Regions from separate parts of the Mesorhizobium sp. M1342 genome, predicted to be linked through region 1. Evidence: riboswitches for the same ligand, from Rfam matches in the RefSeq annotation. Region 1 holds a riboswitch; each other region holds the start of a gene.
What was found. Region 1 has a riboswitch for cobalamin ahead of metE (5-methyltetrahydropteroyltriglutamate--homocysteine S-methyltransferase). Riboswitches for the same ligand answer to the same signal wherever they lie in the genome.

Region 1 (10,595 bases):
CCAATTTGGAATTCCAGTTGCTCCATCTGGGGGAAATATTCAACGGAGGCATGAAATGGACGCATTGAACAACGCCAACTCGCCGCGCCGGAACCTCACATGGCAAACTGGGGCTGTTCACGAACTAATCGCTTTTGAACAACCCCTGAGAGACTTGCCACAGGAGCGAGAACAACAAGCCGAAGTTGGCCCGTCCCGTCCTGTTGTCTCAGCCGCAGACCAGCGCTTCAACACGGCGGCCCAGCAGCCACATAGGAGTCTTATCGCAATTTCCAACCGCGGTGCGACTGTCAATTCTGATCAGCCCAAGACAGGCGGGCTTTCGGCGGCCCTGGAGTGCGTCGTGGAGCGTTCCGGCGCGGTCTGGGTAGGTTTTTCCGAGCATCTGGGCGACGGGGATAAGCAACAGGTGCCCCTCGTGCAGCGTGGCAAAGGTCAAATCGGGTGGCTCGATGGGCCGGCAGCGGACTATTCTCGGTACTATCAAGGTTTTGCAAATTCAATATTGTGGCCGGCGCTCCACTCGCTGCCGGACCGGATCTCAGGCTCGGAAGAGGATTATAAAAGTTATCGCGACGTCAATGCCTTCATGGCGCGCGCGGTGTCCGAATTGGGAGATAACGCAGTCTACTGGGTTCATGACTACCATTTCCTGCCGCTCGGCGCTGATTTGCACAGACTCGGCATTGACCGGCCGATCGGCCATTTCCTGCATACGCCATGGCCCGAGTCTGACATGATGGAGCGCGTGCCCAATTCTGGCGAGCTAATGAAATGTATGCTCGAGTATGATCTGCTCGGTTTCCAGACCGACCGTGATGTGAGCAATTTCCTCGCCTGTGTCCAATCTCATTTGGGGCTGGAGAGCAAGAACGGGGTCGTTTTCTCGGACCATGGCCAGACGCAATGCCAAAATTTTCCTATAGGTATCGATCCGAAGCAATTCGAACAGTGTGCCGCAGATTCGCTTGAGGCGCAGAAAGCCTACATTTCGCAGTTGAAACTTGGCGGAGCAAAGCTAGTTATCGGCGTCGATCGGCTCGACTACACCAAGGGCATCGACAATCGGATTAAAGCTTTCGATCTGCTGGCAGTCGAGCCGCAACGTGTCTCGCTCTTGCAAATCGCAACTCCCTCACGTGGCGACATCCAAGCGTACAGCGAATATCGGCGCGACGTCGAAAGACTCGTCAATCAAGTCAACAACCGGCATGGCACGGACGAGTGGATGCCGATTATCTATGAGAACAGGTCGTTCACCCAAGCTGAGATAGCGGGTCTTTACAGAGCCGCGCGTGTTTGCGTTGTGACGCCGTTGCGCGATGGCATGAATCTTGTGGCGAAAGAATACATTGCTGCACAAGATCCGAGCGACCCTGGCGTTCTGGTGTTATCGAAGTTTGCCGGCGCGGCCGAAGACTTCGGCGAGGACGCCCTGCTGGTAAATCCGAGGCTCTCCGACGAGATAGCTACCGCGATCTCAAGAGCGGCCAGCATGCCGCGCGAAGAACGCATCCAACGCTGGCGGAGGATGATGGACAAACTTGAAGCGTATACGATCCACCATTGGTCAGCGGACTTCGTTCGGCAACTGGACAGCAGCCGGGTTACGGTCCCTGCGGATCACTTCCACTATGTTGGCTTGGGCTGGATCAGCGAGGCCCAAATGCCTTCGTATCGGACCGAGCCAGAATTGCACACCGCGCTGACGCGTGCACTGGATAAAAACTGGGTCCTGCCGATCGTATGATGCAGAATATGAAGCACGCGAGCTTTGCCTGCATTTGCGCATCCCTCAATGCCGAGCGCTTGGAGAGAGAGATACTTATCCTGACCGCCTGAATGCGGCTTAAGCGGCTTATCGGGACCACAGTCGGGCTTTGCATCAGACCCTTGAGCCAGGCTCCGTCAGTGTGGTCTCTTGCCGCCGAGCGGAGTCATCACGATTGCCTAGTCACCCGTGATGACGACTGGCGTGCCAATTCCCCTCGGACCACGGTTTGGCGCTCACTCCGAGAAAACCGCTTCTACCACGCACGCACGGCTTGCGGCCGCATCGTTAAACATCGCCACCAATGCGATCTTCTGCATTCTAATGACGTTGTCACGCGCTTGAAGTCTTGTCCGAAATCCTTCATCGGCGACCTGCGAGGGATGTCGCAGCCCGACAGGGATCCATTAGTTGGACTATGGTGGCAGCGGAGCAGCGCCGCCAATGGGCGACTGAATATTTCACAATGTTAGACAAGCGTAAAAGCGAAATCACATAACGACATAAACATTTCGTTATGCGTCATTGACAAAAGAGCGGACTGCTGTGATTGTCTGCGTGTCGTGGTTCTCGCGTGCGGTGCTGCCGCAGCGGAGCTAAGAGGGAAGCCGGTGCAATGCCGGCGCTGCCCCCGCAACTGTTAGCGGCGAGCCAACCCCACTCATGTCACTGAGGCGAATACCCTCAGGAAGACGGGTAGAGGCTATGACCCCGCGAGCCAGGAGACCTGCCACGGCGAATTACGTCCACGGGCGGGGTGTCTCGGTGGCCGCTGCAAGCCGGCGTTCGTGCCGGCCTGCTAGCGCCTTCCTTGTCATCGGCGCCCCAACCATCGGGGTATGACATGACTGACTCTCAGGAAATTCCTGTAGCAACGCTCGGCGTGCCGCGCTTCGGTCGTCGGCGAGAACTGAAATTCGCGCTTGAAAGCTACTGGTCCGGAACATCGTCCGCTGGCGACCTTCTCACGACGTCGAAGGCGCTCCGTGCCGCTAGCTGGGAAGAGCAGCGCGATCGCGGCGTGTCGAAAATCCCGTCGAACGACTTCTCGCTTTACGACCATGTGCTCGACACCGCAGCCATGGTCGGGGCCGTTCCATCCCGTTACGGCTGGAATAGCGGCGAGGTCCCACTTGACATCTACTTCGCAATGGCGCGCGGCAACCAGGGTCAGACGGAGGATTGTGGACACGCTGGTCACCAGGAGGAGGCTCATGGACCTGGTGTAACCGCGATGGAAATGACCAAGTGGTTTGACACCAACTACCACTACATTGTGCCGGAACTCGATGATGATCAGACGTTCGCCCTCTCGTCATCGAAGCCGGTCGATTATTTCCTCGAGGCTAAAGCTCTCGGCATTCACACACGCCCAGTCATCCTTGGACCCATCACCTTCCTCAAGCTGGCGAAATCGCCTGCCGAGGGGTTCGGTCCCATCGCGCTCCTACCGCGGCTGCTGCCCGTTTACGAGCAAGTCCTGCAGAAGCTGAAGCTGTCGGGAGCCGACTGGGTGCAGATCGATGAGCCAGCGCTTGTCCTCGATCTGAACCCGAACGAACGAGCTGCGTTCGAATTCGCCTATGGCCAGCTGTCGAAAGCCGCGCCCGAGCTGAAGATCATGCTGGCTACGTATTTCGGGTCGCTGGGAGACAATCTCGAAACCGCGGTTTCTCTGCCCCTGGCCGGGCTGCATATTGATCTCGTGCGCGCTCCCGAGCAGCTGGAAACGGTGGGTCGGCTCGCTCCGAAGGATCTGGTGCTCTCGCTTGGCTTGATCGATGGCCGCAACGTCTGGCGTGCGAACCTGCCCGCCATTCTCGACCGCATCAAACCGATCGTCGCCGGCTGGCCCTTGGACCGCGTCGAGATCGCGCCTTCTTGCTCGATGCTGCATGTGCCGATTGATCTGCGCATGGAGACGGAACTCGACGCCGACATCAGGTCGTGGCTCGCCTTCGCGGCCCAGAAGACCGACGAGCTGGTCTTGCTGGCCCGGGCCCTGTCCCAAGGCAGGGATGCGGTGGCAGGCGCGTTGAAAGCGTCTGCCGAGGCTGCCGCCACGCGCGTGACATCCACGAGGATCCATGACCCGCTTGTTCAGGGGCGGATCGCTAGCATTGAGGACAGCGCGAAGCGACGAGAGAGCGCTTTTGGCGAGCGCTCCAGAGTCCAAGCCGGCTCACTCGGGCTGCCGCCGTTCCCGACGACGACCATCGGGTCCTTCCCGCAGACGCCGCAGGTACGCAAGGCGCGGGCCGCTCATGCGAAGGGCCAGCTGAGCTATGTCGACTATGAGACGTTCCTGAAGAAGGAGATCGAGGCTGCAATTCGCTGGCAGGAAGAGATCGGGCTGGACGTGCTGGTGCACGGTGAGTTCGAGCGAAACGACATGGTACAGCATTTCGGCGAGCAGTTGTCCGGCTTCGCGTTCACCCAGCATGCCTGGGTACAAAGCTATGGGTCGCGCTACGTGCGTCCCCCCATCATTTTCGGCGACGTATCGAGGCGCAATCCGATGACAGTGCGCTGGTGGCAATTCGCCCAGTCGCTTACGGAAAAGCCCGTGAAGGGAATGCTCACAGGCCCAGTCACCATTCTCAACTGGTCTTTTGTTCGCGACGACGTACCCCGCTCCGAAGCCTGCCGCCAGATCGCGCTCGCCATCCGCGACGAAGTGACGGATCTCGAAAGGTCCGGCGCAAGGATGGTCCAGATCGATGAGGCCGCCTTTCGCGAAGGATTGCCACTGCGCCAATCTGACTGGAAAGTCTATCTCGACTGGGCTGTCGAATGTTTCCGGATCGCTTCAACGGGTGTAAAGGACGCGACTCAAATTCATACCCACATGTGCTATTCGGAGTTCAACGAGATCATTCACGCGATCGCTGGAATGGATGCGGATGTCATTTCGATTGAGACGTCGCGCTCGAAGATGGAACTGTTGGACGCCTTCACGAGCTCCAAATATCCGAACGAAATCGGTCCCGGCGTCTATGATATTCACTCACCACGCGTCCCGGAAGTCGGCGAGATTTCGGACTTAGTCATGCTTGCCCGCGAGCGACTGTCCGATGGCCAACTGTGGATAAACCCCGACTGTGGCCTCAAAACACGCAAATGGGAGGAGGTCCGCCCTGCCCTCATTAACATGGTCGCTGCAGCACGCGCGCTCCGGCAGAAAGTGCAGGCGTGAGGCTTCTCTTCCTCACCGTGTGGGGAGTTGCCGACTGGCGGATGTCGGCCGGGAATATGCCAAACCGATCACACTCTTGGAAATAAGCCACTCGGCGAAAATGTGCAATTTTCCTTCGGCACGTGTCCTCATCCCGCAGAAATATGAATGTGACACTACGCTATAGTATTGGTCCTTGGGAACATACAGGCCCCGCGCCTCGAACAAATCGTACACACGTCGTTTCTCAAAGTAGACTGCTTGGCATGTTCGCTCAGGCGGCGACAATATATGGTGCTGCGCGTCTGTCCGCTTCCCCAGCTGATTCGCGCAGACTACGGGCGAGGTGGCAGGTTTCGGGTATTGCTAGCCTCCCGCCAATTCGGAGATGGATGTGGCAATTCGTGTGGCCCAAGTAAAAGCCGCAATCATTTTCGATTGCGACGTCCGCAGCCAGTTGGCCCTTTATTTTCCTGAGATCTGCGTTACAGGCCGGGGCGTTGTCGCCGTTTCGGAGGGTAAGATGGGATAGGCGACCTCGGGTGCCTCTCCGGTCAGCGAGTTGAGGAAGGCAACAAGCAGGTCAACTTCTTCGTCCGCCAGTACTACGCCAAGCTGGGTGGTCCCCATGATGGCGACGGCCTGTTTCAGATCCCAAACCTTGCCCGAATGAAAGTATGGCGCGGTGAGTGCAACGTTGCGCAGCGGCGCCACGCGGAAAACATAGTAGTCATCGGCTGCATTGGTGACCGCAAATCGGCCCTTGTCTTTGTCCGGCAGGACCTCGGCGCTGGGCTGTTCCACGAGGCCGAATGGGAAATAGGCTTGCCCACCAACGTTGATGCCGGCATGGCAGGACGAGCAGCCTTTGTCCATAAAAAGCGCCAGGCCCTGTTTCTGTTCGGAAGTCATGGCAAGCTCATCACCATTCAGGAAGCTGTCGAACGGGGCCGGTGTGACCAGTGTCGCCTCGAAGGCTTCGATCGCCTTGGCGAAGTTGTCGAAGGTGACCCGATCGGCTTCAGCCGGAAAAGCTGCATCGAACCACTCGACATATTGCGGCATGGACTTGAGCGTGGCGATGACTTGGTCCGGTGTATTGGCCATTTCGATGCCGGCTTGGACCGGTCCCTTCGCCTGAGCCTTCAGGTCTGCGGCACGACCATCCCAGAACTGAGCGATGTTGAAGACAGCGTTCAGTACAGTCGGCGCGTTGCGCTGTCCCTTCTGCCAACCATGGCCGATCGAGGTTTCGTGATTGTCGTCGCCGCCGGTGGCCAGGTTGTGGCACGAGTTGCACGACAAGACGCCTGACGCCGAGACGCGTGGATCGAAGAACAGTGCCTTGCCGAGAGCGATCTTTTCCGGGGTGATCGGGTTGTTGGCGACTGTCGGCGTGGTGGATGGCAAAGCCCTGAAGGTGGCCAATGCCGTATCTCTGAGGTCGGTGGGGATCGAATCCGCAGCAAAGGCGGTGGGTGCCAGCAAGGTGACAGCCATCGTTCTGAATAGGATTTTCATAAATGGTCTTCCTGCGTCGTGCACGCAGCCACTATGCGATCTGCGGCTCATGAACGCCCTGAGCTAGATCAGTTGAGGGAGAGGATCGGGGTCTGGCACCCGTTTTCGCGGCGGAGCTGGGACCCTCTTGGAAGTGATCGCTGTTGTCGATTGGACTTCAGGGAGGAGGAGTATCCCTGCTCGGCAACCGGTTGGATGTAGCAAAGCACGCACTGAGTGCGCTTCGTAGATTCGGTCACTGCGATCTTCCAGCCATCGTTGAGAAAGTCGATAGCATCTGCAAGACTTGGCAATCTCTTGCACCATGTGCGCTGCACGCCTTGCGAAAAGTGAGCTTCTGAAACCTCAGGGTTCATTCGTTCCTCCTGTCTGCTGATTGCGTGAATCGGCCTTATCGACACCCGCGGACTGCACATTGTGGTGTCACCAGCGATGGCGGTCTCAATACCTAAGCAGCAACGGTCTATGCGACAGTATGGATGTCCTGTCGGAATAGCCGGTTCGCCTTATCGACGTCACACCGGCATATAGCTCCGCTTCTACGAACATCCCATCACGCGAGGAAAGACATGGCCAACACGCGCAGTATCGCCAATCTAGCCCTTGTGTCGGCGCGGCGCTTGAGCAGGTCCACCGGCTGTAAGTGCCTCACACCTTGATCCACAGATCCTAGGCGATGACCACGTTGTAGTCATAATTTGACGGGCGCGGGGCATTGGCCCAGAGCGAGCCACCGCAATCCGTGCGGTTGCCAATACGTAATGAAGTGAATTGGAACGAATCTCCGGTTTGCGAAACACGCACGTCCGACGCAGCTTGCGTTGACAGAGGCGGTTTTACGCGCAATAGCACTTCCGCCGGCCTATTTTTGTGGAGTTCAATTGTGGTTCGGCCAAGGGCGCTGGGCGCCGGACGGGCCCCGTGTAAACCTCATTAAAGAGAGAGAGACCCTGCATGGAAGAATTCTTACCGCGCATCGCCACTGGTGCGGGCATCGGCCCGGCTGTCGCAGAGAAGGCCGTTGGGTTAATGCTGGGTTTCCTGCAAAGCCACGCGGCCGACGGTCCCGTTGCGCGCATGATCGAGGCCATTCCGGGAGCTTCAGAATTAGTCGCGAAGTATCATGGCGACGACCCAGAGGGTGGCGGCCTTATGGGGCTCGGCCAGCAATTGATGAGTGAGGGTCTCAGCATGGCAAAGATCGCCGGCCTCGCCAACGAGACGATCGCCTGCGCCAAGGAACATGCCGGCGACGAACTCGTGGACGAGGTCCTCAATTCCGTTCCTGGCCTTCCCCAGTTCGTCTGATCAGCGGCAGCCGGGGGCGGATGACCTCGTGCGCCCGTGCCGGCCGTCTGCGCAGCAGGCATTCTCCGCCGAGCGTTCCGTACCGATCTCGCCAGACCACCAACCGCCGGGCACGCGAAGCGAGCGTTGGAGTACTTCATTCGTCCATTGCAAAATCGACTTCAGGCGAATCGATGTGTATAATTTCCGGCGGTAAGGGTTTATCCTGAACGCTTTCGATGAAGCCCGCGAGATAAGCAAATGTATTGTATTTCTCGAGGACCAACCGCTTCGCCTCTCTTATTGCGCCGCGACGTTCCTTCCAGAGGTCCGAGTCGATGATTTCTTGAATTTTTGGGATTACGTTCTTGTCCTCTGGGTCAATCAGAACCATAGAGTCCGAAGGGAAGAACCTCGTGATTGCCGGGCTGCCGTAATAGATCGGCATTGTTTCAGCAACGAAGCAGTCCATAAGCTTCTCTGTAAAATAGTAATCAGCACGAGTATTCTCGAACGCTATACTGTAACGGTAAGGTGCGAGTGCGTTCCATTTATCTCCAATCAGCCGAAAACCTCGGCCGAACAGGTCAAAATCGAGCTCCTTTCTCAGCCGTTCCAGAAACGCCAGCCGATATCGATGTCCTTTAAGCAGGGCGATGTCACTGGTAATCCATGAGAGCCGAAGCGGCTTATCCACGACTTCGCTGACCAGAAGTTGGTCATATGTCTTGTTTACAGACCAAGACCGAGTGATAGGTGGAGACAAAACGAATCGGCGCGCTGCATTCTGCCGAGCAGCCAGCTCTGCGTCACACGTCAGGACGATAGTATTTTTCCCCTGCCCTTCATGAAACGCGCGATGAGCTTTCGTCGGCGGTTCGCCGATTGCAAAAATTGTCCTGTTTGGGCTCGCCTCGATATCAACAGGGAGCCCAAAAAGAGAAGCAGAGTTAAAGACGATATGCCAATCGGGCACGAAGGATGTCGTGCGAACAAAAGCGACATTGTTCCAGATTCCACTCCCCTTTGGAGTGAGATGGTGGATTGCATCATCCAAAACGCCCCAAGAATCTAGACATGTAGCAACAATGGGCGCCGGGCGTTCCGTCAACAATTTGGCCGACAAAGCAGTTCCACTCCCTCACTCGTGAAGGTACTCAATGGCCATTCAGGATTGCGGTAACATTGGGCAGCATAAACCTTCCGGGACCCGCTGTCGAGGCAATTGTCGCTTTGCACTTGACCAGGTTCTTCCTCGCTTTGTGCGGTGATCGGGCCGGCTGAGTGGCAGCATGCGTGCCCAAAGGAGTTCGCAGCCCGCTCTGCCTACATCGTACGTTTAATCGTCTTCAGGCGGTTGATCAGCCCTTTCGCCTGCCGTTGCTCCGTGATAGTTCAATGGCATCGCGAACGGCGTCAACGTCACGGCGTAGGACCCTACCGAAACGCGGGATGGCGACGAACCCGGAGTTGACGCCACGTCGATCGAAGTGTCGAGCTTGCCCAATTCACAGGCCCCGCAAAATGCCGCGGAAGCGCATGGCAAGCCTGCGCATAGTGGCAAACTCATGTGACCCCTGCTTCAGGACGTCGACCTTTGTGGCCTGGTTGATCGTCAGCACATCCCGAGGCTTCGTGCAGAGGGCCGGGGCCACTACCGGCGAGATCACACGGCCGGTCGCGGGATTCCGTATGGGACAGCGTCGTCTGGCAGGTTGACGCGTATGATTGAAGCAGGCGACGCACTGTCCTTGCCCGGCCTCTCGGCACGGCGCCAGCTTGCGAGAAGCCGCTCCAGATTCGAGAAGCTGCCCGTGTCGCCGCGCTGTTAATCGTGGAACAGGTGTCGTCCGCAGCGATTGCCGTCTCTCGAGGACCGGCAAAGAAACGCCTCGAAATACATTGATGTCCTTGGTTACCAGCGGCGGTTCCCAGCCCCTTGGAAGAGCGGCTCACCGGGCGATGAACTTACATTTGGCCATTGCCAATGAACGTCCATCGTCCTGACGCCCACCAGCAAGCGATCACGATCCCTCGATTTCACAGTGCAAAGAAGTAAAGCGGGACACAAATAGCGCGCTTAGCCTCGACTACTAGCAACTTCGGCGCAAAGTTACAGCCGGGACGCGCCACGCACCACGGCAGGGTCGCCAACAACGAGTGGCTCAGCGGTCACGACGGGAAATATGGCGCATCGATGTCGCTTCTGGACGAGCATTGGCAATAACGCTGTCGAGACATTGTTGCTTTCAGCGGCAACCGGCCCTATGAAGCGACGCTTCGCTGACTATGTTTCACCGCCTGGAGAGTTTCATGACAGAAGAAGCCGGAAAAAACGTCGACACCCTCATTGAGCTTGCCGCCGATGTCGTGTCGGCCTATGTCTCCAACAATCCGATCCCGGTGGGGGATCTCCCTGCCCTCATCGGCCAAGTGCATGCGGCTCTGACAGCGACGGCCGGAGGTGTCTCTGCGCAAGAGCCGGTTGCCCTTACGCCTGCAGTCCCGATCAGGAAATCGGTGACACCGGACTACATCATCTCCCTTGAGGACGGGAAGAAATTCAAATCGCTAAAGCGCCATCTGTCGACCCACTATGGGCTGACGCCGGATGGATATCGGGCCAAATGGGGCCTGCCGGCGGATTATCCCATGGTCGCGCCGAACTACGCCGCGGCGCGCTCGACATTGGCCAAGACGATGGGGCTCGGCCGCAAACCGAAGGCGCCGGAAGCGCCGGAGCCTGCGCCGACGAAGCGAACCCGCAAGAAGGTCGCGGCTTGATTTCGGCAATCGAGATTCGTTCTGGAGCGTTGCAGCCATCGGCTTAATCTGCGCGTC
Region 2 (10,595 bases), on a different contig from region 1:
TCGATCCGGCCCATGCGCGCGCGATCGGCCTGCCCGTCAACCTGCTGCATTTCGGGCTGCTGACGCTGCTCGCGTTGACCATCGTGGCCTCGCTGAAGGCTGTCGGGATCATCCTTGTCATCGCCATGCTGATCGCGCCGGGAGCGATCGGCTTTCTTTTGACGAAGAGCTTTGAGCGCATGCTCGCCATTGCAGCAGCCGCCGCCATCGGGTCGAGCGTCGTGGGAACGATCCTCAGCTATCACATCGACGCAGCCACGGGCCCGACGATCATCGTCGTTCAGGCCGGCGTTTTTTTGCTTGCCCTGTTCCAGTCGAAGCGCCCAAAGCAACGGGTGCAGCTGGGCATTTCGGGAGAGTAATCGCGGCCCTGACCCAAGCCGCACTCAAAGCCGGTTGCGGATCAGCATGGTGACGACGAAGAACGCGCCGACCGAGCTGGTGATGATGCCGATCGGCAGTTCCTGCGGCGGCAGCAGCGTTCGGGCCAGGAGGTCGCTGGCCAGCAACAGCACCGCGCCGAAGACGGCGCAGCTGGCAACCAGGCGCAGGTGCAAGGGGCCCGCCAGCGGCCGCGACAGATGCGGGATCATCAGCCCGACGAAGCCGATGACGCCGGCGACCGAGACCAGGATCGCCGTCGAGAAGGCGGCGACGAGAAAGGTCATCCTTCGCATCCGCGCCACCGGCACGCCCAGGCTTTCGGCGGCGTTTTCGCCGGCCAGGAAGGCATCGAGCCTGCGATGGTTCCACAGCGCGTAAGCCAGAATGGTGCCTGCTCCCAGCGCGCCCAGCCAGATATTATCCCAGCGCGCCAGGCCAAGGCCGCCCATGGTCCAGAACAGCACGGAGTGGGCGGCGCGCTGATCGCCGGCAAAGACAAGATAGTTGGTCAAGGCGGTGAACATGAAGGACACGGCAAGGCCGGCAAGGATCAGCCGCTCCGGGCCTTGCCCCCTCACCCGCGCAACCAGCAGCAGCACGACGCCGGCAGCCAATATGCCGCCGGTGAAGGCCGCGACCGGCAATGTCCAGATGCCGAAACTGTCGCCGAAGACGGTGATAACGGAAACCGCACCCGCGGCGGCGCCCGACGACAGGCCGAACAGGAACGGATCGGCGAGGTCGTTGCGGGTCACCGTCTGCAGCAGCGCACCGACGACGCCGAGGCCGGCGCCGACGCAGATGGCCAGGATCGTGCGCGGCAGCCGCAGGTCGACGACGATCTTGCCGACCGGTCCTGCCACGTCGTGCCCGCTGAAGCCGATTGCACGGCCAAGCGCGGCAACAACATCGGTCAACGGGATCAGTGTCGAACCATAGGCGATCGACAGCAGAGCGAGAGCGGCGATCGCCGCCGCTCCCACCAGCATGGCCAGTGCAAATGCCGGATGGCGCAAGCCTGGAAATGCGTCGCGTCTGTCAGGACGCGTGCGACGCACTTCCAGGATCTTTTGTTCATGCATGTCGTTGCCCCAAAACCGCTGCGCACTTTTGGGCGACAGGCATCAAAACGCTTCCGGATGCATGGCCTTGGCGATCTTGTCGATGGCTTCGATGTTGGCCGGTCCCGGCGTCAGTTCGGCATAGCGCAGGGCGACGAAGCGCTCGTTCTTGACCGCGTCCGTCTCCTTCATGGCCGGATGCGCCTTCAGGAAATCGAGCAGTTTCCTGTAGCCGCCACCGTCCTGGTAATCGAGCAGGATGAGGAATTGCGGATTGCGCGACGCCACCGTTTCCCAGTCCGTGTTGCCCCAGCTGGTATCCATGTCGGCCATGATGTTGTCGCCGCCGGCGGCTGATATCATGGCGCTGGGGATGGCGAATTTGCCTGCGGTGAACGGCTTGTCCTCGCCGGAATCATAGAGGAAGACCCGCGTTCCCTTGGCGTCGCCGACCTTGGCGGTGATGTCGGCGAGCCGCGTCTTCCAGCCGGAGACAAGCTTCTCAGCTTCGGCCTCCTTGCCGAAGATCTTGCCCAGTTTCTCGACGTCGCCATAGAGCAGGTCCATCGAGGCGGCGGGGCGGCTCTTGTCGAGATGGACGCAGCTTTCCGTCAGCACCAGCGTCTTGATGCCGTGCGGAGCAAGCGTGTCGGGCGTCACTTCACCACCCGGCTTCATGCCATAATACCAGCCGGCGAAGAAAAAATCGGGCTCGACCGCGACGAGGTTTTCGAGCGTCGGATATTTCGGCGCCAGTTCCGGGATCGAACCCTGCTCGGCCTTGAATTCGGGACCGACCTTGTACCATCCGGAGATGCCGGTCAGGCCGACGATCGCCGGCTGCAGTTTCAGCGCGAAGGCCATCTCGGCCATGTTGAGATCCTGAATGACGGCACGCTTCGGCGGCGCGTCGAAGGTCAGCGGCTTGCCGCAGCTGTCGACGGTCACCGGGAAGGCCAGGGCTGTCGAGGCCAGCAGCGAGAAGGCAAGCGAAAAAGCGAGGCGTTTCAAGGGTTTTCTCCTGTGGACGGGATTGATCGATATGTGACGGCTTCAATCAGAATGGCGGCGCGGCACGGTTCGGCATCTCGAACACCGTCAGTTCGCGGTCTTCGGTCGGATGGCGCAGACGCAGCACATCGATGCCGAAAATCTCGCGGATCAGCTTTTGGGTCAGCGCTTCGCGCGGTGCGGCGAGCGCTTGCAGACGGGCATGGTTCATCACCGCCACCCTGGTGGCAAACGGCGCGACCAGCGCCAGATCGTGCAGCACCGCGATCACCGTCATCTCGAAGCCGGCCACGAGTTCAAGCAGTTCGCCGCGGGCGCGCGGGTCGAGATGGTTGGTCGGCTCGTCGAGGAACAGGATCTTTGGCTGCTGGGCGATGGCGCGCGCCAGTTGGGCGCGCTGGCGCTCGCCGCCCGACAGGGAGCCGATGGTGCGGCCAAGCAGCGGCAGCAGGCCGGTCCGGCGCAGCGCATCGACGACAATGTCACGCTCCTCGCTCCTGCGCCGTAGCCGAGCGTGCGGGACCCGGCCCAGCTCGACATAGTCGATCACCGCCAGCCGCGGATCGGGCTGGTCGGTCTGGCCGACAACGGCGATATGCAGCGCCCGCTCGGCGGCGGAAATCCCGTCCAGCCGGCGCCCGCCGAGGTTCACCTCGCCGGAGCTCGGCCGCAGCATGCCCGACAGCATGCGCAGCAGCGTCGTCTTGCCCGCGCCGTTGGGACCGATGATGGCGAGGCGATCGCCAGCGGCCACCGAAAAGCTGACCGCCTGGACCAGATCCCGGCCATTCGCCATGGCGCAGAGGTCATGTGCTTCGAGAAGCGCTACGGTCATCGGCTGCCCGCCAGATTGCCGGGATGGCAAAGCGTGCATGCGATGATGCGATGGATGGAGCCGTCCAACTTTCCGTCACTTTCCAAAACTGGCGACGGAAGGAAGCTGGCGAAGCGGCCGACAAGACCGGGATTCGCGTTTCCTCCCGGCACACCCCGTCCGGTCAACTCTGTGATGGCAGGTCTCCTGGCTCGCGGGTCGTTGCGCCATCCTGCCTTCCCAGCCTTGCCGGCCAGTGGCATTCACGGATTTTGCTCGCCGCTTACAGTTGCGGGGGCAGCCACGGCCTCGACCCCTGGGGATCTCACCGTGTTCCCTTTTCACCCCTCGCCTTTCGACTCGGGGACCATCACCGCTTCAGCGTAGATTTCCCCCAATCGCTTCGCAATGGATTTCTCGGACGGAGTGGTGGGCCGGCTAGGGGAAACATGCATTTCACGCTCTCGATATGTAATAACATTACGCATTTAGAGGATGCCGCCTGGCGCTGTCAAGCGAAGCCTGCCGAATTTGGCTCGTCGGCGGCAAGGGGCGCTCGACCGCTGTGCCATATCGGTGTGCGACTGTGACGGGATCGGTTCGATTGCGCGGGATGCGCAATTTCGATCAAACTGGCCGCGCCAGGAAACGGCAGGATGATCTGGCCAATGCGAGGAGCAAAATGAACCCGACCGAGAAAGCGCTGTGGTTCGTCGAAAGTCATCTGCCGGAGGCGATCTCGCTTGACGATGTCGCGCAAAGCAGCGGCGTGTCGCGTTTTCATGTGACGCGCGGGCTTTCGGCGCTGCCACGGGCCGCTCGGTGATGGGCTACATGCGCTCACGCCGGCTCACCGAGGCGGCGCGCAAGCTGGCCGGCGGGGCGCCCGACATTCTCTCCGTCGCGCTCGACGCCGGCTACAACTCGCATGAGGCGTTCACCCGTGCCTTCCGCGATCAGTTCGGCACCACGCCGGAACTGGTGCGCGCGCAAGGCACACTCGACAAGCTCGACCTCGTGGAGCCGATCCTGATGGACCAGTCCTTCCTCACCAATCTCGAACCACCGCGTTTCGAGACCAGCCGGCCGTTCCTGATCGCCGGCCTCGGCGAACGCTACAGCTGCGAAACCAGCGCCGCCATTCCGATGCAATGGCAGCGCTTCGGCCCCTATATCGGCAACATTCCGGGCGAGACCGGCGATGTCGCCTATGGCGTCTGCGTCAACGGCGACGATGCCGGCAATTTCGACTACATCGCTGGCGTCGAAGTGTCTGATTTTTCCGACCTGCCCAAGGAATTCAGCCGGGCGCGGGTGCCGGCGCAGAAATATGCGGTCTTTGCCCACCGCGAACACATCTCGACCATCCGCCGCACGGTCAATACGATCTGGAACAAATGGCTGCCGGCTTCCGGCCACGAGATATCGGATGCGCCGGAATTCGAACGCTACGGCCCTGAGTTCGACCCACGCAGCGGCAATGGCGGGCTGGAGATCTGGATACCGGTGAAGGCGTAGTCGGTCAGGCCATCGGCAGCGCCGGCCAGCGATCGACTATCCCGCCGCCGGAAAACACCGCGATCGACCCGAACTGCTGCAGCACGGCTTCGCTCTGCGTCGGCCTTAGAAACGCGTAGTCGCCGGGTTTTACGGTCGCGTCGGCGGGCAAGCCCATGAATTGCTGGTTGGAGGACAGGCCGAGCAGCCCATTCGCCTTCATGCCTTCGGGGAAGACGGGCTCGGCCATCCACTTGCCGCCATAGAGATAGCAGCCCTTGCGCGGGAAGCGGCCGAGCGCCTGCAGCAGGCGGGTGACGGCCGGCGGGCCAGGCAGCATCGGCTCGACCATTTTCAGGATCGGCGTGCCGATGAAGGCCGCCGGCTGGAAGCCGTCGAGGCCTGGCGTATCGAAATCACTGGGCAGCACAAAGGCCGAGCCCATCGAAACCTCGTTGGCCATGCCGCCATGATGAAGCAGCGCGGTCTTGCTGCCGCCGATGTTCAGGATACGGCGCTGGTCGGCGCCGAGACAGGCGACGAACGCCGAGGCCTGCGCCGACGCCTTGGCCAATGCCTTTGCCGGTCCGCCGAAAAGGCCGGGAATGAGCGGCGCATGCGCCTCGTAGGCCATGACGCCTTCGCAATGCAGCCGGGCCGGCAACGCGCTCAACGCCTTCGACAAGGCCTCAGGACTGGCGAACCCGCCGCGATGCAGCCCGACATCGATCTCGAAAGCGATGCGCAGGCCGATGCCGAGTTCGCCAGCGAGGGCGCCATATTCCGCCAGTCTCTCCTCGCTGTCGATCAGCCAGCAGACACGCGACCAGTCAACATTACCCTTCACCAGCGCAGCCCTTGCCGCACCGATCGGCATCGGCTTGCCATAGAGCAGATCGGCATCCGGGAACGCCTTCAGCACCGCCTCGCTGATCGGCGGGTGAAAGGTCATGAAGCGCTCACTGCCGAGCGCCTTGCCGATATGCGCAAGCAGCGGCAGGCAGGCGAGCGATTTGTCGACCAACCGCACAGCAAGGCCGGGGTCGAGTCTGCCCTTCACCAGGGCAATATTGCTGTCCAGCCGGTCGCGATCGAGCAGCAGGCAGGGCTGGAAGATGCCGGCTTCCTTCAGCGCATCCGAGAGGGTGGGAAAATAGGTGCTCATCATTCGATGCCGAACAGGCCGGCCATATAGGGCGAGACGAAGCGGTTTTGCGGATCGACGTCGCGGCGCACCGCCATGGCATCGTCCCAGCGCGGGTAGAGCTTTTTCAGATCCGCCGCTTTCAGGCTGTGCATCTTGCCCCAATGCGGCCGGCCGCCATATCTGCGGAAGATCGGCTCTGCCGCCCGCATGAACGGCAGAGGATCGTTCGCTGCATCATGGTGGATGGCGATGGAGCAGGTCAGCCTGTTGTAGAATGGCGAAAGCCAGAACTGGTCCGGCGCGACCGAGCGCACCTCCATCGGGAAATAGACCTCGGGAAAACGCTTCTCGGTCAGCTCGATGATCTCGGCCAGCGCCTTCGGCCCTTCCTCGAACGGCAAATGATATTCCATCTCGTTGAACTTGGTCTGCCGGTCGCTGGCATAGACGTTGAGCCAGTCCTGCACGTAGTCCTCGGCCGGCAATTTGGCGATGGCGCCCAGGATCAGACGGCCACGCAGCGATGGCAGCCAGGCAAGTGAGGTGCGCAGCCTGCGCAGTGTCCTCAAACCCGACTCGTCCTCTTCCGGCGGCCGTGCGGTGGGTGCGGCGCCGCTGAGATCGCTGGCGATGAACTGCGCGTAGCCGGAAAACGGAATGTAGTAGAATTCGGCCGAGCGATGCGCGGCCATCATCGTCTCGAACTCCCGCAGCATCTCAGTGATCGGCAGCACCCATTTGCGGCGCCGCAGCCGGTAGGTCGCGATGTTGTTGAGCGTCACTTCGGTGAGCACGCCGAAAGCGCCGAGTGCGACGCCGATGGCATGGATCATGTCCTGATCCCCTGCCCGCTTGAAGTCGCGAACCTTGCCAAGCCCGTCGATGATCCGCACTGTCTCCAGCTGCGTGTGATAGGCACCGAGTGTCGGTCCCGAGCCGTGCGTGGCCGTGCCCAGCGCGCCGCCGATCGCCTGGCGGTCGATATCGCCCATGTTGGGCAGGCCCTGGCCAATACCTTGCAGGATGCCCATCAGCGCGCCGAGCCGGGTTCCTGCCCGCACCCGCGCCTGATGTTTTTGCGCATCGTGCGAGACCAGCCCTTCCAGTCTCTCCAGGGACAGGATCGTGCCCCGCGATTTCACCAGCGGCGTGAAGGAATGACCGGCGCCGGCGACGCGCACCGGGCCAGGCGCGGTCCGGACGAGATCACCGAGCTCACCGGCATCGCCGGGGCTGGCGATCAGCTTGGGCTCGGCACTTACAAAGCCCGACCAGTTGCTCCAAATGTTTGACATCCCACCTCCCCGCTCAGGCAACCGCACGACGGCGACGCGACACAAGGACGAACAGACCGAGCAGCACCACGCTGGCCACCGCGCTGGCGGCGGCGAATTCCGGCACCGGCCGGAAATCCTTGCCATCGATGAGCAGCGACGCCGCGATCGGTCCGATCGCCAGGCCGAAAAGCTGGGCTGCCGGCACCAAGAGCACAGCGGTGCGGGTCTCGTCGGCGGTGATCGCCAGACGGATCTGGTAGGGCACGATGAACAGCAGGATAAAGCCCATAGCCAAGGCAGCGACCCAGAACGTCGTCAGGCCGGGGCTACTGGCAAGAACCAGGGAACTGACAAGCGCGACGACGCCGATCGCCGCGATGGCAAGGCGATAATCGATGCGCGCCTCGAACGCGGTCGCCGTCATCGCCCCCAGGACCTGCACGGCGAGGCTGGCCGAGACGATCAGGCCGACGGTGCGGCCATCGATGCCGTATTGCGCGCCTAGCGGCTCCAGAAAAGCCCAGACCGCGCCGAAGAACATGAAGTAGCAGAAGACCGACAACAGCGCGGTCATCGAGGGAACAGTCAGCACATTGGCCAAATTCTCTTCCTTGGGCAGGTCGGCATAGTCACCGGGTACGGTGAAGGCGACCGCCAGCGACACGACGCAGACGACGGCAAGAACGATGAAGCCGCCCGCCGACCCGGCGGCCGGAATGACATAAAGCGCCAGCAGCAGGGCAAGCGCGCATTGCGCCAGCGTCTGCATGGTGACGAAATAGCCGCCGATGCGCTCGGCGCGCCGCGAGCGGGCGATCAGTTCGGTGGCGATGGCGACCAGACCGCCCTCGGCGAGCCCGGCCAGGGCGCGGGCCGCAATCAGCGTGCCGGCGCTCGCGGCATAGGCCGTCCACACATTGGCCAGCGCCAGCAGCAGCAGAAGGACGGCACTTTTCCAGCGCATGTGGTGCGCCGAAAGCAGCATCGCCACGACAGCCGAACCGATGGCAATGGCGATCATCTCGGCGGTGGCGACCAGCGCCAGTTCGTCGCCGCTGACATGACCCTCAGTGTAAAGGGCGCCGAGCAACACGGGCTGCAGCCCGAGGATGAGCAGGCCGACCGAACCGATCCACAGGGCAGACGCCAGCTGCCAGCCGGTCGGATTGCCGACCAGCCAGTCGCCGCTGCCTGCATGGCCGGTGTCTGTCGAAGCCAAAGGCGCCTCCCAACGTCCTTGCCGTGCGGCAAAAAAGCTGACAACCTGTCAGTATTTCAGAAACTGATACTTGATCATATTTCTTGTCAATCGGAATTTGAAAACCGTGCGAAAGATCGGTGCATGACGGAATTGAAGAGAATGGCGACCGAGCCGAGGCGCAGGCCCAAGCAGGAACGCAGCCGCGAACGCATCGACGCGATCCTGTCGACGACCATGCGGCTGATCGGGGAAAAGGGTATCGACGCCGTCACCATGAAGGAAGTTGGCATGCTGGCGGGCGGGCCGATCGCCACCGTCTACCACTATTTTCCCAACAAATCGGCGATTCTGGCGATGCTCTATGAGCGGTTTTCAGAGGTCAGCCGGGCACGGCTGACGACGATCATCGCCGAAATCCGCGAGGCGAAAGACGTGATCGTGGCCGCTGACCGGCTGCTCGATGATTATCTCAGCCGTGTCGCCGGCGATCCGGCCATCCAGGATCTGCAGAACGCCATCCAGGCCGACAAGGCACTCAAGAACCTCGACATCGCGGAAACCCGGTACCAAGCCAAAATGTTCTGCGACCACGTCATCGCCTTGCTCAAGCCCGAGAGGCGCGAGCAGTTCGAACGCATGGTTCTGCTGATCTTCCAGCTCGCCGGCGGCGTGGTGCGCCTGGCGCTCGCCGAGGGCGAACCGGAAAGCCGCCAGACCATCGAGGATTACCGGTCTATCATTCACACCCAGCTGCGGCTGTTTTTGTAGCCGTGGCGATCGTCAGCAAGCTGCCGCGAATGAGAGGTGTCGGGCATCGCAAGCATCAGAACGCCCGCTATGCGACCTGGCGGACAAGGGCTTCGAAGCCGTCGGCAAGATTGGCATTGCCGGCAGCGAGAAACGCAGAAAGATTGCGGGCGCCACCGGGCGTCTTGTTGGCATCAAGCAGCACCGCCCTGCCCTCATGCATGACGAAATCGAACTTTCCGTAGTCAAAGCCAAGCCGGCGCCTCAACGTGCGAAGCTCGTCGGGAACCGGAACCGGCTCACGTCGGATCGTGTCGTCGCCCTTGACGAGGCTCTGCGGCGAGACATGGCGGGTGCAGCGCTCGCGCTCGCCGCAGAATATCCAGAAGCGGGCTCCAAAGCCGTCCGCCTCCGGCTCGGGAATGAATTTTTCGACGACGAGATCGCTGCGGTCGAAGACCTCCGGCGCAACATCCGAAAGGGATGCATAGACGCGATAACCCTCGATGAGCTCGACGCCGGGAAACGGCTTCGGCTTCCCGGCTCGCAGCGATCGCCGGTTGAGCGCTTGCTCCCGCATCCCGAGATTGTTGAGATTGCTCTTGACGATGACCGGTCCTTGCCAGTCGTCCTCCTTGCCGATCACCGCGCCACTGACGCGTCGCTTGGAGATGTCGGCGGCTCCGATGTTCAGGCAAAAGGGAAAAGCGCGTGCGTATTCGACATATTCGGGGGGCGTCACAGTCGCATCGACGTGCAGCACCGCGATGTCGGCCTCCGGCTTTGCCGACGTTCCGGGGATTATGCGGACGGAATGACCGCGTCGCTTCAGTTCCTCCAGCAAACCGAAAAGCATATAGGAGCTCCGGCGGCGAAACAGCAGGCCACGCCGGCGTTCGAACCTGTCGAACTCATGCGTAATAACCGCGATGCGTGTCATGCGCCCCCCGAGCTTGGCTTCATCAGCGTCCTCCATTATGCCTGCAAATACAATGCCGGCTTGGGGGTGTGGATGACCGACCATTGGAATGCCATTCGAGGGCACTGGCAGTTGCTCGGGCCACCGTTGCGGCCGCCAGCGGAAGCGGTTGAGGCCTATGAGCGTGAGCTCGACCTTTCGAAGGCGCACGTCATTCTGCTCGGCGTGACGCCGGAACTCGCCGGGCTCGGGACGACGATGATGGCCGTCGACGAATCCTCCGACATGATCGCCGGTATCTGGCCAGGCGACACCGCGTTGCGAAAGGCAATCAACGGCGACTGGCTCGACTTGCCGGTGTCGGACGCAAGCATAGATGCGGTGATCGGCGATGGCTGCCTGTCGGCGCTCGGCCTTTCAACCGCGCGCCGGGCGCTATTTGCGGCGATCGCCGGCGTACTGCGCACCGGCGGCCGAGCGGGACTGCGTCTCTTTGCCGGTCCCGAAACACCGGACGATCCGGCGGCGGTGCGGGCG
Region 3 (10,595 bases), on a different contig from region 1:
GCCGCTTGGCCTGCGCCGCTTCGCCGGGGTTGGAGACGATGAAGGGATAGATGACGGGCATGGCGCCGGTGACGATCTCGGGAAAGCAGTTCTCCGAAAGCGCAACGGTCTTGCCCGGCAGCCACTCCAGCGTGCCATGCGCGCCGACATGGACGAGCGCATGGACGCCGAGCGATTTGCGCAGCCACAGGCCGAAGGCGATCAGCGCATGGCGCGGCGGGAGCGTCGGGTCGTGGTAGTCGGCGCGGCGGTCGACGGAGCGGCCGCGGGCTGGGGCGAGGGCGACCGTGATGTTGCCGAAGGTGGCAGCGCGGAAGGGGAAGTGGGCGGCGGTTGGCGCTTGAGCACCCCCCTCTGTCCTGCCGGACATCTCCCCCGCAAGGGGGGAGATTGAGCTCTCATTGCCGCTTTCGCCAGCTACGAACGTCGCAGAATGAGCGCCGATGGCGGAACTGCCGATCTCCCTCCTTGCGGGGGAGATGTCCGGCAGGACAGAGGGGGGTGCCTCGCACAAACCTATCTCATATTCAGCCTTCCAAGCTGCATCTACGGCAGCAATTGCTGCAGACGGCAGTGCCTTCGAGAACTCCACATAATCCCTCAAGGCCAAGCCATGCCCGCCCTGGCCCAGCCGCGCCAGCAACTCACGCGGCGTTTGCGGAATCCCCTCAACGACATAGCCCTGTTCGCTGAGGTCCTGCAGCATGGCCAGCACGCTGGACGGGACATCCAAACCCACGGCGTAGCCGGTGCGGCCGGGGGCACTGGGATAATCCGGCATCAGGATGGCCAGCTTGCGTTCGGCGCGGGCTGTCTCCTGCAGGCGGATAAAGGCCGCGACGCGGTCAGCCACTTGCGCCACACGATCCGGTTCCGGCCGGTTGGCAAAGGCGCGGTGGCCAAGTGCTGGATCGATCTCGCTCTCGCCCTTAAAGGAAAGGGCGCCGGCCAGGATGCGGCCGTCGAGTTCGGGCAGCACGACATGCATGGCGAGGTCGGCGGGCGCCAGGCCGCGCTGGTTGGTCTCCCAGACGTCGCGGCGGGTGGTGGCGACGATGACCTGGAAGACCGGTACGCCGGCGCGGTCGAACAGGGTTTCAATGCCGGGTTCGGCGCCGGACGCGAAAGCGGTCGCGGTGATGATGGCGGCGGGATTGAGCGCGGCGAGTGCGGTTTCCACGAACGCCAGGGATGAGGGGTCCTTGAGGCTGGAGACGAAGATGGGGACCGGATTGATGCCGCGCTGGCGGAGCGCGTGGAAAAGCGCATCGATGGGCGCGACATCGGCGGCCAATAGCATCGAGCGATAGAACAGGATGGGGATGATAGGAGCGTTGACGTTGTCAGCGTCGAGTTCCTTCACACCCCCCTCTGTCCTGCCGGACATCTCCCCCGCAAGGGGGGAGATTGCGCTGTCATTGGAGATTTCGCCAATTGTCGAGGTTGCGGACGCGTCAGCTTCTAATGAAACGGGAAAAGAGCCGGCTTTGATGAAGTCCGATCTCCCCCCTTGCGGGGGAGATGTCCGGCAGGACAGAGGGGGGTGTGAAGGATCACCAACGACCCCAAGTCCTGGCTCATAAAACCCGGCTTTCGGCACTGGAACCGGCTCTGCAAAAGCCGCATCCTGTCCCGCCAGTCGCGCCAGCCTCCGCACCAGCGCGCTCATATTCGCCGGGCCGCCCTCGCGGAAATAGTCGAGCAGGCCATCGAGCTCCTCGCGCGGCAGCGTCGAGGCTTCGATCAGGCGCAGATCCTCGTCGCGGCATTCGCCGGGCAGCAGCGCCAGCTTTATGCCGTGTGCGCGGGCGGTCGAGGCAAGCTGGTCGCAGCCGTAGCGCCACCAGTCGTAGCCGCCGAGGATGCGCACGAGGATGACCTTGGCGTGACGGGCGACGCTGTCGACCCAGAGGTCGACGGACATGGGATGGCGCAGGTCACGCAGGGCAGCCAGCCGCATCGAGGGCAGGCGGCCGGCATCGGCCTTCCAGGCTGCCGCCAGTCCGGCGAGGTCGCTGTCGGTGAAGGACAGGGCCACGATATCCGCCGGCGCCTGCCGCAGATCGACCGGCTCGGCGAGGTCGTCGAGCGAGGCGGATGTCGTGGTGAGGATGTGCATCGCAACCCGTGTCCGAGATCAGCCGGCGAGTATACGCTCGATCGCCGGGCGGTTCAGCCCCTTCAGGCCGATGACGACGAGACGCGAGCGGCGGTCGTCCTGCGCGGTCCAGGCGCGGTCATAGTAATGATTGACGCGCGGCCCGACGGCCTGCAGCAAGAGCCGCATGGGCTTGCCGCCGACCTCGACGAAGCCTTTTACGCGCAGCACGTTCTCTTCTTCGGCGACGGTGGCGACGCGCTTTGCCAACTCGTCCGGATTGGCGATCGAGGCAATGTCGACGATGAAGGTGTCGAAGTCGTCATGCTCATGGTCGAATGCGCCGTCATGGTGGGACTTGCGGTTTTCGATGTCGTCCTCGACGGCGAGACCGAGCCCGAGCAGCACGGAGGGATCGACCTTGCCATGCGACGTCGGCACGATCTTCACCGCGCGGGCGGAATGTTCGTTGATGATGGCGTTGGCGCGGGCGGTGCCGGCGGCGTCCATCAGGTCGCTCTTCGACAGGATGATCAGGTCGGCGCAGGCGATCTGATCCTCGAACACTTCTTCCACCGGATCGTCATGGTCGAGCGTCTCGTCCCCGGCGCGCTGCGCCTGCAAGGCGTCCATGTCGTTGGCGACGCGGCCTTCGGCCAGCGCCGGGCCGTCGACCACGGCGATGACGCCATCGACTGTGACGCGGCTCTTCACGCTCGGCCACTGGAAGGCCTGGACCAGCGGCTTGGGCAGCGCCAGGCCCGAGGTTTCGATCAGGATATGGTCGACCCTCGGCGTCAGCGACAGGATCTTGTCAAGCGCCGGCACGAAATCGTCGGCGACGGTGCAGCAGATGCAGCCATTGGCCAGTTCGACGATGTTTTCCTCCGGGCAGGTGTCGATGCCGCAGCCCTTCAAAATCTCGCCGTCGATGCCGATGTCGCCGAATTCGTTGACGATGATGGCAATGCGTTTGCCGCCGGCGTTTTCCAGGAGATGGCGGACCAGCGTCGTCTTGCCGGCGCCGAGGAAGCCGGTGACGACGGTGCAGGGAACGCGCGAGACGGAAGCAGTCATGATCAGTCCTTCAACAGGTCGAGGGGAGGGATGCGGGCAACGAGGCCACGCTTCAGGCTATCGGGGCGGCCGCGCCATGGAATCAGGCCGTCCTTCGAGGTGGCGAAGAGCTTGGCACCCGTGATGAGGTCGGCGCCGCTGGTCGTGGTCAGGTCGCCGAAGACATAGCTCCAGCAGCCGTCGCGCAGGATGGCGGCGCTGAGGCGCCGCTTGCAATTGCCGAGGCATTCGACGCTGCGGATGCGAATATCGTCGCCAGATGCGGCGCGGCGCGTGTCGTCCGCCAGCAATTCGCCGGCGCGGGGATGGGCGTCGGAGCCGGTCTCATTGCGGCAGGAGGCGCAGACGATGATGGTGACGCCGGCCAAGGCATCATCATGGCCGGACGAAATATCCGCTGTGCCAGCCGAAAAACTGCTGTCGTGGTCCAAAGATCGGGCTCCTTGCCCGGAAACCCGCCGGGCGATCGGATTCTAAAGTCGCAGACGGCAGGTCTCCTGGCTCGCGGGTCATCGCCTTGGGTAGCCGCCTTCCCGGGAACTCCCCAGTGGCTTTCGGCCTTGGCTCTTCGCTTACAGTTGCGGGGACAGCCGCGGATTTGGGATTTTGCCCCGCACCGCATTCCCTCTTAGCCCTTGCCGTTGCGGGCAAGAGACCATCTGAACCGGATTTAGGCTTTTGCGGGCGGCGGTGTCAACGCGAGCTTACGACACGGCGATGTCGGCCAGCGCCGGCCCCAAATCCCCGGCAGGCGTCACTTCGATGCGTTCGAGACCGAGCCAGCCCTGCATCTGCTTCAATTCCTCGAACAGCTCTGCAGCGGTTTCAGGCGGTGCACCGGGCTCCGCATAGGCCGCATGGACGCGCAGTATGCTGGCCGGGCGATCGGCCTTGAGGTCGACGCGTGCCACGATCCTGTCGCCGAGCAGGAACGGCAGGACATAATAGCCGTATTGCCGCTTGTCGGCCGGCGTGTAGATCTCGATGCGGTAATGGAAATCGAACAGCCGCTCCGTGCGCGAGCGCTCGAAGACGACCGGATCGAAGGGTGCCAGCAGGGCGCGGGCCTCGACTTTGCGCGGCAGGCGGGCGTCTTTGTGAAGATAGGCGGGCTTGTCCCAACCTTCGACACGCACCGGCAGCAGCTCGCCCGTTTCAACCAGTTCCTCCAGCCGGCCCTTCATGTCGGCCGGCGACAGGCGGAAATAGTCGCGCAGGTCGCCTGAAGTCGCCACGCCGTGGGCGCGGGCAGAAATGCGCAGCAATTCGCGGTGCGCGTCCTCGGCTGCCGGTACCCGCAGATCGAGGATCGCCTGCGGCAGCACGCGTTCGGGCAGGTCATAGAAGCGCTCGAAACCGCGGCGGTGCGCCGTGGTGATGCGCCCGGCCCAGAACAGCCATTCGAAGGCGTGCTTGGCATGGCTCCAGCCCCACCAGCCGCCCGAGCCTTTCTGGCCTTCGAGCGCGGAAGCGGCGATCGGGCCGCGCTCGGCGACCTGGCGGTAGATCTCTTCGATGTAGGCGGCGTGCTCGCGGCCCCATTTGGCGAGGCCCAGATACATTTCGTCGCCGCGCTCGGCGCGCTGCATGCGCCAGCGCATCAGCGGGTATGTCTCGACCGGCAGGAAGGAGGCCTCGTGCCCCCAGTATTCGAAAACCGTGCGCTTGCGCGTCACGGCCGCGTTGTCGAGCAGCGAGAACGGGTAGGGGCCAAGGCGCGAATAGAGCGGCATATAATGAGCGCGCACCACCGCGCTGACGGAATCGATCTGCAGCAGGCCGGTGCGGGAGAGGGTGCGGGCAAAATGCCGGCGGTCGGGCGTGCCGGTCGGGCGGGGATCGAGAAACCCCTGGGCGGCAAGCGCGATGCGACGGGCCGTGGGGAGCGAGATCTTTTCCTTCATGCAGGCATCACTTTGAAGTGTTTTGACCGAGGGTCGAATGGCTGATTCCAACCCATGCTAGCAGGGTTTTGGCGGCATCCATGTCAGGAGAGAAAAGTGGAGTAAAAAGCGAAGGAAATCAAACAGGAGCGGATCGGACCAGTTTGCCGCGATATGCCGTCCAGGTCGGTGTTTTGAACAAGGTTTGACTTGCTTCGCTGGAAGTGCTGCGCTAACCCTCGCCGCGTTGCAGCATAGGCCCTTAAAACGGTTCAGCGGTTAAACTGTCACGCTTCCGCATTAGGGTCCGGTGCTGTAATCAAAGTGGATTGGCGCCAACGGAAAGCCGAGCATGAACGCACTCTTGAGCTCATACCTGCCCATCGTCCTGTTCATAGGCGTGGCGCTGGTTGTCGGCCTGGCGTTGCTGGCCGCACCCTTCCTGGTGGCCTATCGCAATCCCGATCCCGAAAAGCTTTCCGCCTACGAGTGCGGTTTCAACTCGTTCGACGACGCGCGCATGAAGTTTGACATCCGTTTCTACCTGGTGTCGATCCTGTTCATCATCTTCGACCTGGAAGTGGCCTTCCTGTTTCCGTGGGCGGTGTCGTTTTCGAAGATCGGCATGCTCGGTTTCTGGTCGATGATGGTGTTTTTGGCGGTGCTGACCATCGGCTTTGCCTATGAATGGAAAAAAGGAGCGCTGGAATGGGATTGAACGACAGTTCAGGCACCCTCGTCGCGCCGAAGCCCAAGGGTATTATCGATCCCAACACCGGCAGGCCGGTGGGGGAGGACGATCCCTTCTTCCTCGAGATCAACAATGAGTTGGCCGACAAGGGCTTTTTGGTCACTTCGACCGAGGCGCTCATCACCTGGGCGCGCAGCGGGTCGCTGATGTTCATGACGTTCGGCCTCGCTTGCTGCGCGGTCGAGATGATCCACACCTCGATGCCACGCTATGATTCGGAGCGGTTCGGCGTCGCGCCGCGTGCGTCCCCGCGCCAGTCCGACATCATGATCGTCGCCGGCACGCTGACCAACAAGATGGCGCCGGCGCTGCGCAAGGTCTACGACCAGATGCCGGAACCGCGCTACGTCATCTCGATGGGCTCCTGCGCCAATGGCGGCGGCTACTACCATTATTCCTATTCGGTGGTGCGCGGCTGCGACCGCATCGTGCCGGTCGACATCTATGTGCCCGGCTGTCCGCCGAGCGCCGAAGCGTTGCTGTACGGCATTCTTCTGCTGCAGAAGAAAATCCGCCGCACCGGCACGATCGAACGGTAAATCCATGACCGCATCCCTGAGCGAACTGTCGACCTATCTCGGCGAGAAGCTGCCTGGCCGCTTCAGTGACGGGGTGCTTGCCTATGGCGAGCTTACCGTTCACGTCGAGCCGCGCGATCTGGTCGAGGTGATGACCTTCCTGCGCGACGATGCGCGCTGCCAGTTCATCTCGATCATCGACGTCTGCGGCGCCGACTATCCGTCGCGGGCCAAGCGCTTCGACGTCGTCTACCACCTGTTGTCGCCGAAGCAGAATGTGCGCATCCGCGTCAAGGTGCAGGCCGACGAGGAAACCATGGTGCCGTCGATCACCGGCGTGTTCCCCGGCGCCGACTGGTTCGAGCGCGAGACCTACGATCTCTACGGCGTGCTGTTTTCGGGCCATCCCGATCTGCGTCGCCTGCTGACCGACTACGGTTTCGAAGGCCATCCGCTGCGCAAGGATTTCCCGCTGACCGGATTCGTCGAGGTGCGTTACGACGACGAGGCCAAGCGCGTCATCTATGAGCCGGTCGAGCTCAAGCAGGAATTCCGCAATTTCGATTTTTTGTCCCCGTGGGAAGGTACGGATTACGTGCTGCCGGGTGACGAGAAGGCAAAGCAGTAAATGGCTGAAACTTCGGTCCGCAACTTCAACATCAATTTCGGCCCGCAACACCCTGCGGCGCACGGCGTTTTGCGCCTTGTGCTGGAACTGGACGGCGAAGTCGTCGATCGCGTGGATCCGCATATCGGGCTCTTGCATCGCGGTACCGAAAAGCTGATCGAAGCCAAAACCTATTTGCAGGCGATCCCTTATCTCGACCGGCTCGACTATTGCGCGCCGATGAACCAGGAGCACGCCTTCGCATTGGCCGCCGAGCGCCTGCTCGGCATCGAAGTGCCGAAACGCGGGCAGCTGATCCGCGTGCTCTATTGCGAAATCGGCCGCATCATGTCGCACATCCTCAATGTGACGACGCAGGCTATGGACGTCGGCGCGCTGACGCCGCCGCTGTGGGGCTTCGTCGAGCGCGAAAAGCTGATGGTGTTCTATGAGCGCGCCTCCGGTTCGCGCATGCATGCCGCCTATTTCCGTCCCGGCGGCGTCCATCAGGACCTGCCGCAGAAGCTGGTCGAGGACATCGGCAAGTGGATCGACCCGTTCCTGAAGTCGATCGACGACCTCGATCAGCTGCTGACCGGCAACCGCATCTTCAAGCAGCGCAATGTCGACATCGGCATCGTCTCGCTGGAGGATGCCTGGGCCTGGGGTTTTTCGGGCGTGATGGTGCGCGGTTCGGGCGCTGCCTGGGACCTGCGCAAGTCGCAGCCCTATGAATGCTATTCGGAAATGGATTTCGACATTCCGATCGGCAAGAACGGCGACTGCTTCGACCGCTACCTCGTACGCATGGAAGAAATGCGCCAGTCGGCGAAGATCATGCGCCAGTGCGTCGATCTCCTGCTCGGCAAGGAAAGCGCCGGCCCGGTGTCGAACCTCGACGGCAAGGTGGTGCCGCCCAAGCGCCAGGCGATGAAGCGCTCGATGGAAGCGCTGATCCATCATTTCAAGCTCTACACCGAGGGTTATCGCGTGCCGGCCGGCGAGGTTTACGCCGCGGTCGAGGCGCCGAAGGGCGAATTCGGCGTCTATCTGGTTTCCGACGGCTCCAACAAACCTTACCGCTGCAAGCTGCGCGCGCCGGGTTTCGCGCATCTGCAGGCGATGGATTTCCTCTGCCGCGGCCACATGCTGGCCGACGTCACCGCCGTTCTCGGCTCCCTCGACATCGTGTTTGGTGAGGTCGATCGCTAAATGTCAGTCCGCCGTCTCGCAGAAGCCAGCGTCCAGCCAGCATCCTTCGCCTTCAACCGGGCGAATGCAGCGGCTGCGAAGCAATGGATCAAGAAGTACCCGAAGGGCCGTGAGCAGTCGGCTATCATCCCGTTGCTGATGATAGCGCAGGAGCAGGAAGGCTGGGTGACGAAGGCGGCGATCGAGACGATCTCCGACATGCTCGGCATGCCGCGTATCCGCGGGCTCGAGGTCGCGACCTTCTACACGCAGTACCAGTTGAATCCGGTCGGCACGCGTGCGCACATCCAGGTCTGCGGCACCACGCCCTGCATGCTGCGCGGTTCGGAAGCGCTGATGGATGTCTGCCGCTCCAGGATCCATCATGACCAGTTCCACGCCAACGACAAGGGCACCTTGTCGTGGGAAGAGGTCGAATGCCTTGGCGCCTGCGTCAACGCGCCGATGGTGATGATCTTCAAGGACACGTTCGAGGATCTGACGCCGGAACGCCTGGCTGAAATCATCGATCTCTATGACGCCGGCAAGGGTGCTTCGGTGGAACCGGGGCCGCAGAACGGCCGTACCGGCTCGGAGCCGGCCTCCGGCCTCACCACGCTGAAGAGCGAAAAGGCGATCCTCAAGTCGACCCGTGAAAGGGAAGCCAGGGAAGCGGCCAGGGCCGCCAGGGCGGCGCCCGACGCGATCATCGCAGGGCCCGTGCCGGCACCGGCCGCGGCCCCTGTCGCGCCGTCCAACACCAGCAAGCCGAAGACCGACGCCCCTGAAACCAGCCCGGCATTGAAGACGCCTTCAAAAACCAAGGTCGCGCCGACGGTTGAAAAGGCGGCGAGCGTTGCCGCCCCACTGCATTCGGCCGCCAATGCCAACAAGGCAGACTCCAAGGTCGAGCAGGTTTCCAAGCAGCGCAACGGTCCAATAACCAAGGCCGAGCCGGCATCCGCCTTCAAGGCGCCGGAGGTCAAGGTACCGGCAGCCAAGCCGGCCAAACCGTCGCTCGAGGACAAGAACCGTCCGGCCGGCATCGATAAACCGGTACAGGTCGATGACCTAAAGCTGATCTCCGGCGTCGGCCCCAAGATCGAGGGCATCCTGCATACGCTGGGCATTTTTACCTTCGCGCAGGTCGCGTCGTGGAAGAAGGCCGAACGCGAGTGGGTGGATGGCTATCTCTCTTTCCAGGGCCGCATCGATCGCGACGACTGGGTCAAGCAGGCCAAGGCGCTCGCCAAGGGTGGCGTGGCCGAATACATCCGCGTCTTCGGCAAGAAGCCGGTCTGAGGGACGAAAAATGCTCGGGGATAAAGACCGCATCTTCACCAATATCTACGGCCTGTTCGACAAGTCGCTGGCCGGCGCGATGGCACGCGGCGCCTGGGACAACACGCCCGGCATCGTTGCCAAGGGGCGCGAGTGGATCGTCAACGAGATGAAGGCGTCGGGCCTGCGCGGTCGCGGCGGCGCAGGCTTCCCGACCGGGCTCAAATGGTCGTTCATGCCCAAGCAGAGCGACGGCCGGCCGAGCTATCTCGTCATCAACGCCGACGAATCCGAGCCCGGCACCTGCAAGGACCGCGACATCCTGCGCAACGACCCGCACACGCTGGTCGAGGGCGCGCTGCTTGCCGGTTTCGCCATGGGCGCGATTGCCGCCTACATCTATGTGCGCGGTGAGTTCATCCGCGAGCGCGAGGCGCTGCAGCGCGCGATCGAGGAGGCCTACGAGGCCAAGCTGATCGGCAAGAACAACACGTCCGGCTACGATTTCGACATCTACATGCACCACGGCGCCGGCGCCTATATCTGTGGCGAGGAGACAGCGCTCCTCGAAAGCCTCGAAGGCAAGAAGGGCCAGCCCCGGCTGAAGCCGCCATTCCCTGCCAATGTCGGCCTCTATGGCTGCCCGACCACGGTCAACAATGTCGAATCGATCGCGGTTGCGCCGACCATCCTGCGCCGCGGTGCGGCCTGGTTCTCGTCCTTCGGCCGGCCCAACAATGTCGGCACCAAGCTGTTTTGCATCTCCGGCCACGTCAACAATCCGTGCACGGTCGAGGAGGCGATGTCGATCCCGTTCCGCGAGCTCATCGAGACGCATTGCGGCGGCATTCGTGGCGGCTGGGACAATCTTTTGGCGGTCATACCGGGCGGCGCCTCGGTGCCGCTGGTGCCTGCCGAGCAGATCATCGACGCGCCGATGGATTTCGACGCCTTGCGCGACCTCAAATCCGGCCTTGGGACCGCGGCTGTCATCGTCATGGACAAGTCGACCGATGTCGTGAAGGCGATTGCGCGGCTTTCCTACTTCTACAAGCACGAGAGCTGCGGCCAGTGCACGCCATGCCGCGAAGGCACCGGCTGGATGTGGCGGGTGATGGAACGGCTGGTGCGCGGCGAGGCGCAGAAGCGCGAGATCGATATGCTGCTCGACGTCACCAAGCAGATCGAA

Region 2: it holds a riboswitch for cobalamin, as region 1 does, so the genes downstream of both, NKH06_RS13260 (ABC transporter ATP-binding protein) here and metE (5-methyltetrahydropteroyltriglutamate--homocysteine S-methyltransferase) in region 1, are expected to answer to the same signal.
Region 3: it holds a riboswitch for cobalamin, as region 1 does, so the genes downstream of both, NKH06_RS00125 (DUF1636 family protein) here and metE (5-methyltetrahydropteroyltriglutamate--homocysteine S-methyltransferase) in region 1, are expected to answer to the same signal.

The regions. Positions count from the first base shown of each region.
Region 1 is NZ_JAMYLI010000038.1:15,489-26,083, forward strand. It holds gene NKH06_RS28630 (hypothetical protein) at 1-68, shown strand, start outside; gene NKH06_RS28635 (alpha,alpha-trehalose-phosphate synthase (UDP-forming)) at 56-1,750, shown strand; cobalamin riboswitch at 2,319-2,520, shown strand; gene metE (5-methyltetrahydropteroyltriglutamate--homocysteine S-methyltransferase) at 2,616-4,967, shown strand; gene NKH06_RS28645 (cytochrome-c peroxidase) at 5,412-6,467, opposite strand; gene NKH06_RS28650 (hypothetical protein) at 7,422-7,775, shown strand; gene NKH06_RS28655 (glycosyltransferase family 10 domain-containing protein) at 7,912-8,865, opposite strand; partial or broken gene NKH06_RS28660 (transposase) at 9,040-9,669, opposite strand; gene NKH06_RS28665 (Ros/MucR family transcriptional regulator) at 10,068-10,538, shown strand.
Region 2 is NZ_JAMYLI010000011.1:39,137-49,731, reverse strand. It holds gene NKH06_RS13275 (metal ABC transporter permease) at 1-362, shown strand, start outside; gene NKH06_RS13270 (FecCD family ABC transporter permease) at 387-1,373, opposite strand; gene NKH06_RS13265 (ABC transporter substrate-binding protein) at 1,509-2,456, opposite strand; gene NKH06_RS13260 (ABC transporter ATP-binding protein) at 2,503-3,291, opposite strand; cobalamin riboswitch at 3,451-3,657, opposite strand; partial or broken gene NKH06_RS13255 (AraC family transcriptional regulator) at 3,953-4,788, shown strand; gene NKH06_RS13250 (DSD1 family PLP-dependent enzyme) at 4,793-5,932, opposite strand; gene NKH06_RS13245 (D-arabinono-1,4-lactone oxidase) at 5,932-7,209, opposite strand; gene NKH06_RS13240 (MFS transporter) at 7,223-8,410, opposite strand; gene NKH06_RS13235 (TetR/AcrR family transcriptional regulator) at 8,534-9,160, shown strand; gene NKH06_RS13230 (ATP-grasp domain-containing protein) at 9,228-10,079, opposite strand; gene NKH06_RS13225 (class I SAM-dependent methyltransferase) at 10,152-10,595, shown strand, end outside.
Region 3 is NZ_JAMYLI010000001.1:20,691-31,285, forward strand. It holds gene NKH06_RS00115 (cobaltochelatase subunit CobN) at 1-2,119, opposite strand, end outside; gene cobW (cobalamin biosynthesis protein CobW) at 2,138-3,175, opposite strand; gene NKH06_RS00125 (DUF1636 family protein) at 3,178-3,606, opposite strand; cobalamin riboswitch at 3,646-3,850, opposite strand; gene NKH06_RS00130 (winged helix-turn-helix domain-containing protein) at 3,880-5,079, opposite strand; gene NKH06_RS00135 (NADH-quinone oxidoreductase subunit A) at 5,411-5,776, shown strand; gene NKH06_RS00140 (NuoB/complex I 20 kDa subunit family protein) at 5,767-6,348, shown strand; gene NKH06_RS00145 (NADH-quinone oxidoreductase subunit C) at 6,353-6,955, shown strand; gene NKH06_RS00150 (NADH-quinone oxidoreductase subunit D) at 6,956-8,146, shown strand; gene NKH06_RS00155 (NADH-quinone oxidoreductase subunit E) at 8,147-9,427, shown strand; gene nuoF (NADH-quinone oxidoreductase subunit NuoF) at 9,438-10,595, shown strand, end outside.